DNA from 4 places in the Chryseobacillus diguaensis genome. Region 4 is predicted to be linked to each of the others. Evidence: predicted binding sites of a transcription regulator. Region 4 holds the regulator's gene; each other region holds the start of a gene.

What was found. The regulator LexA, encoded in region 4, represses DNA repair genes until DNA is damaged. The targets are predictions, from matches to a motif close to CGAACATATGTTCG.
Positions count from the first base shown of each region.
Region 1: a site for LexA is predicted at 1,431-1,444, ahead of dndB (DNA sulfur modification protein DndB). Genes of this name have one in related genera too.
Region 2: a site for LexA is predicted at 1,386-1,399, ahead of uvrB (excinuclease ABC subunit UvrB). Genes of this name have one in related genera too.
Region 3: a site for LexA is predicted at 1,496-1,509, ahead of ACOT8F_RS11580 (YolD-like family protein). Genes of this name have one in related genera too.

Region 1 covers NZ_JBMKNV010000006.1:201,241-204,397, reverse strand. Annotated here, with positions in the region: gene dndC (DNA phosphorothioation system sulfurtransferase DndC) at 1-254, opposite strand, end outside; gene dndB (DNA sulfur modification protein DndB) at 256-1,353, opposite strand; gene dptF (DNA phosphorothioation-dependent restriction protein DptF) at 1,556-3,157, shown strand, end outside.
Region 2 covers NZ_JBMKNV010000004.1:73,160-76,316, reverse strand. Annotated here, with positions in the region: gene ACOT8F_RS07690 (haloacid dehalogenase type II) at 1-565, shown strand, start outside; gene ACOT8F_RS07685 (hypothetical protein) at 672-815, shown strand; gene ACOT8F_RS07680 (DUF2198 family protein) at 1,016-1,240, shown strand; gene uvrB (excinuclease ABC subunit UvrB) at 1,473-3,157, shown strand, end outside.
Region 3 covers NZ_JBMKNV010000006.1:90,250-93,406, forward strand. Annotated here, with positions in the region: gene pepF (oligoendopeptidase F) at 1-687, opposite strand, end outside; gene ACOT8F_RS11575 (YhjD family protein) at 762-1,124, opposite strand; gene ACOT8F_RS11580 (YolD-like family protein) at 1,297-1,476, opposite strand; gene ACOT8F_RS11585 (DUF3934 family protein) at 1,700-1,852, shown strand; gene ACOT8F_RS11590 (GNAT family N-acetyltransferase) at 1,962-2,519, opposite strand; gene ACOT8F_RS11595 (toxic anion resistance protein) at 2,583-3,157, opposite strand, start outside.
Region 4 covers NZ_JBMKNV010000001.1:497,911-501,067, reverse strand. Annotated here, with positions in the region: gene ACOT8F_RS02445 (YneB family resolvase-like protein) at 1-400, opposite strand, end outside; gene yneA (cell division suppressor protein YneA) at 412-726, opposite strand; gene lexA (transcriptional repressor LexA) at 887-1,513, shown strand; gene ACOT8F_RS02430 (hypothetical protein) at 1,837-2,076, shown strand; gene ACOT8F_RS02425 (hypothetical protein) at 2,438-2,623, shown strand; gene glnA (type I glutamate--ammonia ligase) at 2,695-3,157, opposite strand, start outside.

The DNA.
Region 1 (3,157 bases), on a different contig from region 4:
GATTGTATGATCAATGGGGTCTCTACTAACGTATCTGATGAGATCACGTAAACTTTTTTATGAAGTTTTTCACTAGGTAATTCTCTTAGTGCTTCAAAGACAAGTTGAACAACTACAGTTGAATCTTTTCCTCCGCTGTATCCAACTACCCAAGGGCGATCATCTTGAAGGTAAACATCCTTAATTTGCTGCTTTGCCTCTTTTACAAGCGTTTTCTCATTGCTGAGTAGACTTGAAATAATTCCTTCACTCATATTACATAACTCCCTGTTTAAATTTCTCTTCAATTTTTCTCTCTGTCTCCAGTAAAGGCAAATCCAATAAAGTTTTTATTTTGTTTGCCGTTAATTGAATCGTGTAATTGGTTTTTTGAATCCGTCCACTTTCATTGAATGCCCTGCCTAGCCATAAGTCTGTATTGGTTCGGTTCCAATCAATTGCAGATAATTTCTGTATTTTGCTAACCCAATCTTCAGGGTAATACTCTCTTAAATATTTCCCAATGATTCCGATCGCTTCTATAAAAACTCCGTGGCCAACGATGTAAGTAGCCCTCAATTCTCTTGGAGAAAGTTCTTTGTTTAATACTTGGTTCCATTCAGTCATTGAATTTGTTAATACAGTCCAAAACCTTATTAAAAACTTTTTATCTTCTTCTGTGATCGGCTCCCCTTTGCTTTTTCCGAGTAATTTTAGGTTGGTATTAAAAAGATGATTTAACGCTAAAATTTTTGGAGAGTTTTTTGAAAGGGAAACACGCTCTTTATCTGTATATCTTTTTAATAGTGGTATTTCATCAACGATTTCTTTGGTAACAAGTGACAGTTTATCACGGTGGTCATAAAGAATTCCAATGGAAGAGGTTGTGTTAACTGCATGACGATTCAGGTCTGAAAAGATTTGTTGGGACTTCGTTAATCCTTCATCATAAAAGAAAACTACAGATATTGTTTCAGAGCCAATTTCAGGAGAAACTTTGAGAGCTTCTTCAATCGCTGCCCGTCTATGCTGCCCATCATTGATTAGAAATCTTGCATCCAAGGAAATACGTAATTGTCCAAGATCTTTAGCAGATGGATCCTGACTAAAAGAAATAAACTCAATCTCTCCATCGATGGATGCTGTTAAAGACGAAAAGACATAATCGTGGTTATTCTCAACGATATAGTTTGCAATCTCAGGTATCCTTGTCTTATTTAAGATCCTCTGTGAGCGGTGTTCAGGTGGGATCTCTTCCTCATCAAAAAGAAAAATTTTCGGAATAATTCTTAACGGGCACATAGCAACATAATATTCCTTGTTTGCTTGGATTCCTCGTATAGCAGGGAAGCTGTAACTGAATGCTGCGTCCATTTATAATACCTCCAAATTACGTACGTAAATTCATAGTTCGATTATATACTTTTTATATTTTAAGTACAATAAAAATACGAACTTTTATTCGGGTTTTTTAGAGGGATATTTTGTTATTGGTAATAAGCATTACTACGACTAAAAAACAACATAGTTGTATGATAAAATTATTTTAATAATGCTTTTTTGGAGTTGATATTAAATGCTATCTTTTATGGATTTTTTAGAGAGTGTTAATCCTGTTGCATCTCTTAATGCTAAAAAAATGGAAGAACTAATATATGAAGATCCGGCAAGCGCAATAGTCAAAGCGAGACTTTTTGCAGAATCTATCTTAAACGAGGTTTATAAACAAGAAAATATTGAAGCCCCCTATACCACTACTTTTTTCGAAAAGATATCCTACTTAACTAGAGAGGGTTATATCCAAAGAGAAATACAAAAGTCGTTCGATACCATTCGTCTAGCTGGAAATAAGGCAGCACACGATGGAGGCTATAACGATATCACGGAAGCCTTTAGGCTTCACCGTGAAATGTACAATATTGGGGTCTGGTATTACGAAGTATATACTTCTGAACAACTGCAAGTACCATTATATGAAAATCCTAAACCTCCAAAGGAAGCAGAGAATGTAGAAGAAATTGTAAAGCGAAAATTAATGGAGTTATTAAGTACTAATAAATTCTCTCATCTAACTGACAGCGAAATGAAAGAAAATAGTATAGAAGAAAAAGAGAAGTTGTCCACTTACGAATTAGAAAAAAATCTGGAAGCAGGGGAAAGTTATCTTTTACGAGAGTTAGGAAGATTGAAAGATTCTTCTCAAGAAGCAATTGAAAATGCCAATCAATTTAGCCAATTTAAAAACTATTTACATGTTGAGCGAAAGATTCAAACAGATTTAGAAAACATTTTAAATCAAAGAAAAAATAACGGAAATGGAAATTTAATTTTATTATGTGGAAGCGTCGGGGATGGAAAGTCGCATTTACTTGCTTATATTAAGGAAAATAAACCGCATTTATTGAATGAATACGAAATATTTAATGATGCAACCGAGAGCTTTTCTCCCGGGAAAAATGCCATGGAAACACTTGAAGAGGTGTTAAGGAGCTTTTCGGATAAGGAAGTTGAAAATACAAATAGGAAAGTAATGGTAGCCATTAATATGGGCGTCTTACACAACTTTATTAATATGGAACATGCTGATCATAGTTATGTAAGTATTGTGAACTTTATTAATGAAAGTGGGCTTTACTCTCAAAATATTACCACTCATTTTTCTAATGAAAAATTCGACTTATTAAGTTTTGGAGACTATCATTCATACGAAATTACAGAAAACGGACCTACTTCTAATTTCTATTCGACTTTATTACAAAAGATCTTTTCTTTAAATGAAGAGAATCCATTTTATTTAGCTTTAATGGAAGACACTAGAAATGGAGTTAACACAATCGTACATGATAATTTCAAACTCCTGCAAAATACAACCGTTCAGCACAACATTGTTCAATTAGTTGTTAAAGCAATCATTAAGAATAAATTAGTTTTGTCTGCTCGAACCTTTTTAAACTTTATTGCAGATATACTAATTCCGGATAATGTAAATAGCATGGAACTTGTGACAGAATTTGATTTATTAAATCAATCATTACCCAATTTATTATTTAACAGAAAAGAAAGATCTAGTCTTTTAAGCGCAATGAGAGATTTAGACCCTATTCATATCCGGTCGTTTTTTATAGATGAGATCGTTGTTGGTCTTCATACTGTAGAGAACTGGGATGAATTGATTCAA
Region 2 (3,157 bases), on a different contig from region 4:
CCCGGAAAAAGGGGAGCAGATCAGTTTGGACTGGAGAGAAAAGCAGCTTGAGTATGCTTTCTTAAGGCAAATTCTTCAGAAATACGAACCATTTGATCAAATTACCGAAAGAGCATTGCGGGCAGCCCTTGATCTTCATCAACCGGACTATCAAGAAGAAGATGTGAAAAAATTGACTGCTGCTTATGAGGAACTCACGCCATATGAAGAAACAAAACAAGTGCTTTCAGACCTCGATGTGGATCAGGTTTTCATTTATTCTAACGGAACGTCTGGAATGCTTGAACCGCTGTTAAAAAATAATGGCATGGAAAGTCTGATCGGAATAATCAGTGCAGATGAGGCGAAACAGTACAAGCCGGCTCCTGCAGCTTATCAATACGCTCTCGAAAAGCTTGGGCTGAACAAGAAAGAAGTGCTGTTCGTTTCCTCCAACCAATGGGATATTGCGGGTGCTTCAAGCTTTGGTTTTCAAACGGCATGGATTAACCGCAAAGAAGAACCGGTTTCACAGCTTGGTTTCGAACCTGACAAAATATGCAGCGATCTTAATGGATTGCTCTAATAACAGAAAACTCCTGCCATGAAAAATACGGCGGAAGTTTTTTGCTTGGGCAGGGGATGTATCTTTCGGGAAAATCTGAACACCTGAACAGGTTGTGGATACAGCAATGGACGCATTAAGCGAAGGGAAAAGCTATGTCATTGATGGAAAACAAAATCATCTGGCAGCTATGCTCCCAAGGTTCACTACCAGAACTTATATCACCAAATTTGTTTCCGGCTTCATGAAGAGAAAAGCAGCGAAGAAGTAGGGGTGTGGGTTTAGAACATGCATGACGATTAGATTCGCTGCATCTTTTCTAAAAATTCCCGGTTAAATTTTGCCTTACGTTCTAAATGAATGAAATAACAGCAAAATTAAGAAAACGCAAAGATAGTAGGACACAGACCAGAAAGAGATTATAATAGAAGAAGGAACATAAACAATCACCAAAAGAGGTGAAAATGATTGATTTGGAAAATGATTGTGTCACTGACAATGCCCTTTATTCTGGTTGTTCTTTTTACCCGCGTTACGTACAGCCATTACATTGGAACATTGCTGACAGTTGCCCTGCTGCTTGCATCCTACTATAAAGGGTATACACATACATGGGGAGTTGCCTTTTTTGATCTTGCATCCCTGATCGCAGGGTTTTTGTACGCGAGAAGAATGAAAACAAGGCTAAAAGCATAGAGTCAAGCCGGCATAAAGGCTTGGCTGTTTTTTATTCTCTAAGTCTTTAGTTTCCGCAATGGCAAGAACGGGCAAAATAAGATTATGAGGTTTTTAATTGAAAAAACCAACGATTATTGATTAAATAAATTGGGAAAATTTAATACGAACTATAGTTCGTATTTTTGGTATTTCAGCTTAATAGTGTGATAAAATGGAAACAAGATATTTGACCCGAAATGGAGGCTTGGGCGTGGAAGAACGATTTGAACTAGTCTCAAAATACAAACCTGAAGGGGACCAGCCGAAAGCGGTAAAGGCCCTTGTAGAAGGAATAAAGCAGGGCAAGAAGCATCAAACACTTCTTGGTGCAACAGGAACGGGGAAGACATTTACAGTTTCCAATGTTATTCAGGAAGTGAACAAGCCTACGCTCGTTATTGCCCATAATAAAACACTTGCAGGACAGCTTTACAGTGAGTTTAAAGATTTTTTTCCAAACAATGCTGTAGAGTACTTTGTCAGCTATTATGATTATTACCAGCCGGAGGCGTATGTGCCTTCTACAGATACATTTATTGAAAAGGATGCAAGCATCAATGATGAAATTGACAAGCTGCGCCATTCAGCGACTTCTTCGCTGTTCGAGCGGAAGGATGTTATTGTCATTGCCAGCGTTTCCTGCATCTACGGTTTAGGTTCACCTGAAGAATACAGGGATCTAGTGGTTTCCCTAAGAACAGGAATGGAAATGGAGCGCAATAAGCTGCTCCACCGTCTTGTTGATGTCCAGTATGCGAGAAATGATATGGACTTTAAGCGAGGGACCTTCCGGGTTAGAGGAGATGTAGTGGAAATTTTCCCAGCATCAAGAGATGAGCATTGTCTTCGAATTGAATTTTTCGGCGATGAAATAGACCGGATACGTGAAGTGGATGCATTAACAGGCGAAATTCTGGGAGAACGGGATCATGTTGCCATTTTCCCTGCCTCCCACTTCGTAACCCGGGAAGAAAAAATGAAAATTGCCATAGATAACATTGAAAAAGAGCTGGAAGAACAGCTTATTAAAATGCGCGAGGAAGGCAAGCTCCTTGAAGCTCAGCGGCTTGAGCAAAGAACAAGATATGATTTGGAAATGATGCGCGAGATGGGATTTTGTTCAGGCATTGAAAACTATTCCAGACATTTGACTCTCCGCCCTCCAGGCTCTACGCCATATACGCTGATTGATTATTTTCCGGATGATTTCATGATTGTTGTGGATGAGTCTCATGTTTCACTTCCACAGGTAAGAGGAATGTTCAACGGTGACCAGGCGAGGAAAAGGGTGCTTGTAGACCATGGCTTCAGGCTTCCTTCTGCAATGGATAACCGTCCGCTGCGTTTTGAGGAATTTGAACAGCATATGAAAAACATGATCTATGTATCTGCAACCCCAGGACCTTATGAAATGGAGCATACTCCTGAAATGATTGAGCAGATCATCCGTCCGACTGGACTGCTTGATCCGCCTATTGATGTCCGTCCGATTGAAGGCCAGATTGACGATTTGATCAATGAAATACAGGCAAGAGTGGAACGGAATGAGAGGGTGCTTATTACAACCCTTACGAAAAAAATGTCTGAAGATCTTACTGTTTATTTGAAGGAAATCGGTATTAAAGTGAATTACCTCCATTCCGAAATCAAAACACTGGAACGGATTGAAATTATCCGTGATTTGAGACTTGGAAAACATGATGTTCTTGTAGGAATCAACCTTTTAAGGGAAGGGCTAGATCTGCCTGAGGTTTCGCTTGTTGCAATACTCGATGCAGACAAGGAAGGTTTTCTCCGCTCTGAAAGATCGCTTATTCAAACGATCGGAAGGGCAGCCCGGAATGCGAACGGGCAGGTTATCATGTATGCCGATAAGATGACCAAGTCCATGGAGAT
Region 3 (3,157 bases), on a different contig from region 4:
CTTTTTTCCGTCCGAATTCTCAATCATCGGGAATTTCACATCTTTTGCAAGCATCGCATACACATTTGAACCCGTGTCAGTTAACGGTGACAACTTTGCTATAAGCTCTTCCTCTTCTTTTGAAAGAGTATGAGCTTTTGTACGAATCATATCCCGCACAAAATAGTGATAGGGTGTCATCATTTTATTCCGCAAAAAACCCTCAATGGTTACAGTTGGGAGTTTGACTATTTCAGGCTGGAACCAAGCAGTATTTGCAGAAACAGCTGCTGTCATTTTTTCCGCACGATTAGTCAGTGCCTGGAGCGAAGAATTTGACTGGCTCACATCAAATGAAAGATGAGCGTAGACGTATACCCGTTCAGAAACGGCAGACAGCAGAGCATAATCCTTAAGGGCATTTGAAAGCTCTGCTGCCGATTTGGCTAACTTGCCCTGATATTTGTTCTTAAATTCAGCAGAAAGATTTTCCGCCTTCTTAACATCTGCCTCCCAAGAAGTTTTTGATTTGTACATATCATCTAAATTCCATTTGTATTTTGCCGGTATCTCATCTCGGTTTTTATAATCTGGTTTCCCTTGCTGTACATCTGCTTGAACAACCGATGGATTCAATACATGTAACGGAATAACAATAGTTAGTGCGATTGCTGCTGCTGTGACAGTTGTTAAAAGCGGTTTTTTCATAAAAACTTCCTCCAAGGTAAGCTATATCTTGGTAGGTTCCCTTAAAAAAGCAAAAATATGAGGGACTGAAGAAATCAGCCCCTGCTGTTAAAAAAATATTTCATTAATCTTCTTGTTCCCTCAAGCCTCATCGCAGCTTCCCAGAATCGGAAACTCGCCTCATAACCGTGAGCAAAATACTTATACTCTGAAAAAATACCGTCTGATTCAGGATCAATCACCCGAATCTTGAGCTGGCGCATTTCCTTTTTCATCTCCCGGACTTCATTTCTTAAGATCCTGAGTCTTTGATCAATAAAATCCAGATAAGGCTCAGGGATTTTGAAATTCAGCCTTTCAAATCCGAGCCGGTTCGTTTCCAGTTCTTCTATCAGATAGATACCGTAAATATATTCATAGACAAGGTCCTCTTCATGCCGGGGAATAGGAGCTTTCATGGCAATTCCCTTTCTAAAACAATTTATAAAGGCTTTATCCCTGAAATTTCGCCAAAAGGTTTCGTACGAAAAGTTCTCTCTGCTTCTTTTAATTTGATCGTTTTTTCCAGTGGACTGAAACCGGCAACAATACACGATAAGTTCGACAAAACCCCATCGTCCCATAACGTTACTAAAACCGGCAATCTTCCCTGCAGCTTTTCTGAATAGCCTGCTCCATTTCTGCGCTCTGCTCTTCATCTAAAAATGGCTTCGGCTCTTTTTGAACGTCCTGAAAAAGCTTTTTTGCCATTGAGACATGCTCTGGCAGCATCATGGATACCCATTTAATATTATTTCGATCCCTGATCAATTCATTCACCCCAACAACACGAATATATGTTCTTATTTAATAATATATTAGCCTATTTGAAAAGAGTTAAAACGATATTTTCCACTAAAAAATTTTCAGATTCTTGACTTTTCACCTGAATCATCAAACATGTCTTATTTCGAAGCTTTTAAACAAGCTTCTAGTATGATATGGTTAATTCCATCTTATAAAGATCTGCAGCCAAGAGCGATGGAGTGATAAAATGGCAAAGAGCAAAGGCGGCGGCACAGGCAGAGGGACCGGCAAAAAAGGCTGGAACCGATGGCAGGCTGGTGCGAATAAAAAGAAGAGCGCTAAACCGTATGTGAGCAAAAGAAAAAAATCTGGCGAATCAAAACCGGACCAATCGGAGTGAAAATAGAGTGTTCTTGAACAAAAAATAGCGAGTAACAGAAAGGAAGCATTTCTGTTACTCGCTATTTTTGATGGCTCGATATGCTAGCCCGTCATTCACGATATTTTTTTCAGATGACGGGAGGGCTATTATCCGAATGATTAATGATGGCCAGGATCTGATGGTCTTCCCACTTGCCATTTATTCTGACATTTTCTTTTGCGATTCCTTCTTTATGAAAGCCCGCTTTTTCCAGTACTTTAATAGAAGCTGGATTTCGCGGCATTACACCTGCTTCAATTCTATGTAACCCCAGTACATCAAACCCATAAGTAACAGCTTGCTTTACAGCTTCCGTCGTATAGCCCTTTCCATTATGCTTTTTGTCTAAACAATAGCCAATCCAGCAGCTTTGCAGATTTCCTCTTACAACCTCTGTCAATGAAATATCACCAATCAGTTTTTGTGTATTATCCGAAAAAATACCAAAGGAGTACAAGGTTCCTTCAGCTGCAAGAGATATATTTTTTTCAATCCGCTCCATTTGTCCCATTAGTGTGTAAAATGCTGCTTCTCTTAATGGCGTATACAGACAGAAAAAGTCTTTATTCTGCTGTTCCAGTTCAAGAAGAGCTTCTGCATCAGAAACGTCCAAAAGTCTGATAAATATGCTGTCAGTTCGGTTCAATGCCGTATCCCCCATTATGTTTAAATGGCAAAAGGAAAGCTTCCGTACGGTTAGCCCGCCTTTTTACGATTTTTTTTCAGTAAATGAAAGCTCCTGCTCCGCTTTTTCGCGATTTTCGCTGCCTTCTTTCTGAATGTACAAGGTTTCTTCAAGAGTTGAAAGAAGATCAAGCTGGGTTTTCTTCAGTGTTTCTACGCTTTGGCTGCTGCCTTCAATTTGAAGGATCTTTTTATTTTTATCAGCAAAGACCTCGCTTGCCTTTGCTGTTTTGTCCTGCATTTCAATGGCATGTTTCTGCCTCACCACTGTTAACGCAATTGTCACCTGATTTTTCCAAAGGGGTATTAACGTCATAATAGAGGATTGAATTTTCTCAGCAAGGATGTGATTACTTCTTTGGATCATACGGATTTGAGGGGCACTTTGTCTTGTTATTTCCCTGCTGACTTTTAAATCATAAAGCCGCATCTCAAGATTTTCAGCAGCTTGCCGTGATTTCTCAGAATGCTGATTTTCATAAAGCTCTTTCAGCTTCCATTCGCCTGCAGAGATGTATACATTTAATTCATGGAAATACTCCTGGTTCGCTGTATAGAGATTTTCAAGCACTTCAATATCTGATAAAAGAACAGCTTTGC
Region 4 (3,157 bases):
AATTATGTATTTTTCTCTGATACTCTTCTACTATACTGACTATATCAAGTACCATCGTATCAGCTTCAGATAATTGGATCCGCCCGTTATGAGAAATAGTAAAAATTGCCGTCTCTGATTTTAAGAGAACGTGAAGAATGGCCATACGGGCATTTCCGCGGCCAATTCTTGTTTCATCCTGCACTAAAACAGCATCAATCTCTTCATTTTTTACTAAATCAAGAAGCTCGAGCATACCCTCTCGTTCAATTTCATAACCGCTTGCCTGCTCAGTAATAACAGAGACAACCTTCATCTCGTATTCTTCAGCCAGCTTCAGCAATTCCTCTCTTTGTCTCTCAAGTGAGGTTTCCTGCTGCTCCTTAACCGTACTCACCCTGCAATAAATGATTGCATTCAAGACCTTTGCACCTACTTATCTATAGCTAAATTTTTCACTTCTGTAAAAGAATCTTTTTTTACCGGAATGACAACTGATTCACCTGGATGAATAACAGGAGAGTTTAAATGATTATTATCCTGAACCCATTGAACAAAGTCAATTTTCGATAATCCGTGCTTATCTTCAAGTTTGTCTGCAAGGTTCCAAAGGTTGTCTCCTTCTTCTACTTTTATTGTTGCATAATCCTTTAAATTGGATTGCTGCCCTGAATAGGCTACCGCAAATACCATCGTAATCATTAACGCCATAAAAGTAAAAATATAAGGAAGAGAATCTTTCAGCATTATCATTTCCCCCAATTTAGAATGTTTGTTCGCTTTCGATAAATTAAGTATAATGCGAACAGATGTTTTGTGTCAATTCCTTTTTTCGAACTTATGTTTGTATTAGCAGGAAAATCATGCTATAATCAGCATAAATTACTTGATACGAGAGGTGCTAAGGATGACGACGAAACTATCTAGAAGACAGCAGGACATTCTGGAATTTATCAAAATGGAAGTAAAGAAAAAGGGCTATCCGCCATCTGTCAGAGAAATCGGCGAGGCAGTAGGACTTGCTTCCAGTTCCACCGTTCACGGCCATCTTTCCCGCCTTGAAAGCAAAGGATTAATCAGAAGAGACCCTACAAAGCCAAGAGCAATTGAGATACTAGAAGAAGAAACAAGCTATCAGATTCCGAGAAGCACTGTGATCGATGTTCCTGTTATTGGTAAAGTTACAGCAGGTCTTCCTATAACAGCCATTGAAAATGTGGAAGAATATTTCCCTATACCTGACCGATTCGTATCACCGGATGATCATGTTTTCATGCTAGAAATCATGGGAGACAGTATGATAGAAGCAGGTATTCTTGACGGAGATCTGGTGCTCGTACGCCAGCAGCAAACAGCCAACAACGGAGATATTGTCGTGGCTATGACTGAAGAAGATGAAGCGACTGTCAAAAGGTTCTTCAAGGAAAAAGATTACATTCGACTGCAGCCTGAAAATTCAACAATGGAACCGATTATTCTTAGAAACGTGTCTATTCTAGGGAAAGTAATAGGGGTCTATCGCACTGTTCATTAAAACTTGTCTTTTATGAGACAAGTTTTTTTGCGAATTTGCAGCCAAATAGATATGAAAAAAAAGATAACAGGAAAATATTAGCTGGGGGAAAGACCATGAATCCGCTCAATCAATTAAAAAAAGATGTGGCACTATTTAAAGCGGTCACACAATTTATCTTCCCTTTTTCCTTGAACACAGAAAAGCCTGAACAGGTATCCCGCTTAGAAAATTAATTGAAAAATAGCGGATTTGAGTTTTTTTCCCTAAAGAATGCCCAGCAGGAAAACTCTTTTTACGGTAAAAACTCATCAGTCATACATAGTAATATGGAACAGTATTTTATGCCTTACATTGAAAAGATCCTCTTTCCTGATTCTTTTGAAAGCGAGGCACTTTCCCGCTTTTCAAAATCAGTTAATATTCCAGTCAGGCTAAATGCCAGAAACGGAAGAATGTCTTATGAAGCTGTTATCCATTCGATTGACTTTATTGTATGTCCATTTATACTCATTACGTTATTAGTGATCATACCTTTACCTCATCACAAACGAGTTAGGGCGAGAGAGTTCTCTGTACTCTGAAATGTATGGACAGCATTTTTACAATCTGATTCTTCACTTTTTCTATAAAATCGTTCTTCTAAAATTATCTTTTATTTACTCCAGGCTTTACTTTGAAAAAAAGCGGCAAAAGAATGAAGAGCTGATCAGAAGCATTACTGAATTTACCGGGCAGTTTTATTTTTAAGAAATCAGCAGCCGCACTGAAGGCAGAGAGCTAAGCAGATTATTCAGCCGCGTATTTCAAATTGCCCCTCTTTATGATGAGGTTACAAAGACGCTTGACAGCCTTTTTCAAAATGAAGAAAAACTTTCACGAAAAAGAAATAACTATCTCCTTCTTATTCTCACCGTTTATACCGTCATTTCTGGAATTTTAGGCATGAACCTCGTGATCGAGGACTGGAAAGGAAAAAAAGATTGGAGCAAGCTTGCCCATTATTCATTTTTTGAGTACATTTCTTTTACAGTTGCTGTAACAGGCATTGCCATTAGCATAGGACTTGCAGTGCTCGCAATTGTGAACTTACTGATTGAATATAAAAACAGAGCAAAGAACCTTGGCTGACATAGCCAAGGTTCTTTGCTGTTCTGCATGAATAAAAAACCCTGACACGCTTAATGTCAGGGTAATCATTTTTAGTACATTGTCATGTACTGTTCTCTCTCCCATGGGTGAACCTGAGTACGGAACATATCCCATTCAATTTCTTTCGCTTCTACAAAATGCTCAAATAAATGATCGCCAAGCGCATTCACAATAACATGATCTGATTTAAGGCTATCAAGCGCTGCTGCTAGTGTTGCAGGAAGATCTACGATGCCGTTTTCAAGTCTTTCTTCCTTTGTCATCACATAAATGTTGCGGTCGATTGGTCTTGGCGGAGTTAATTTATTTTTAATTCCATCAAGACCAGCTGCAAGCAATACAGACATCGCAAGGTAAGGGTTCGCTGCCGGGTCAACACTGCGTACTTCTACGCGTGTGCTTAAGCCCCGGGAAGCCGGAATACGAATCAGCGGGCTGCGGTTGCGTGCAGACCATGCAACATAACATGGTGCTTCATAGCCTGGTACAAGACGCTTGTATGAATTAACAGTA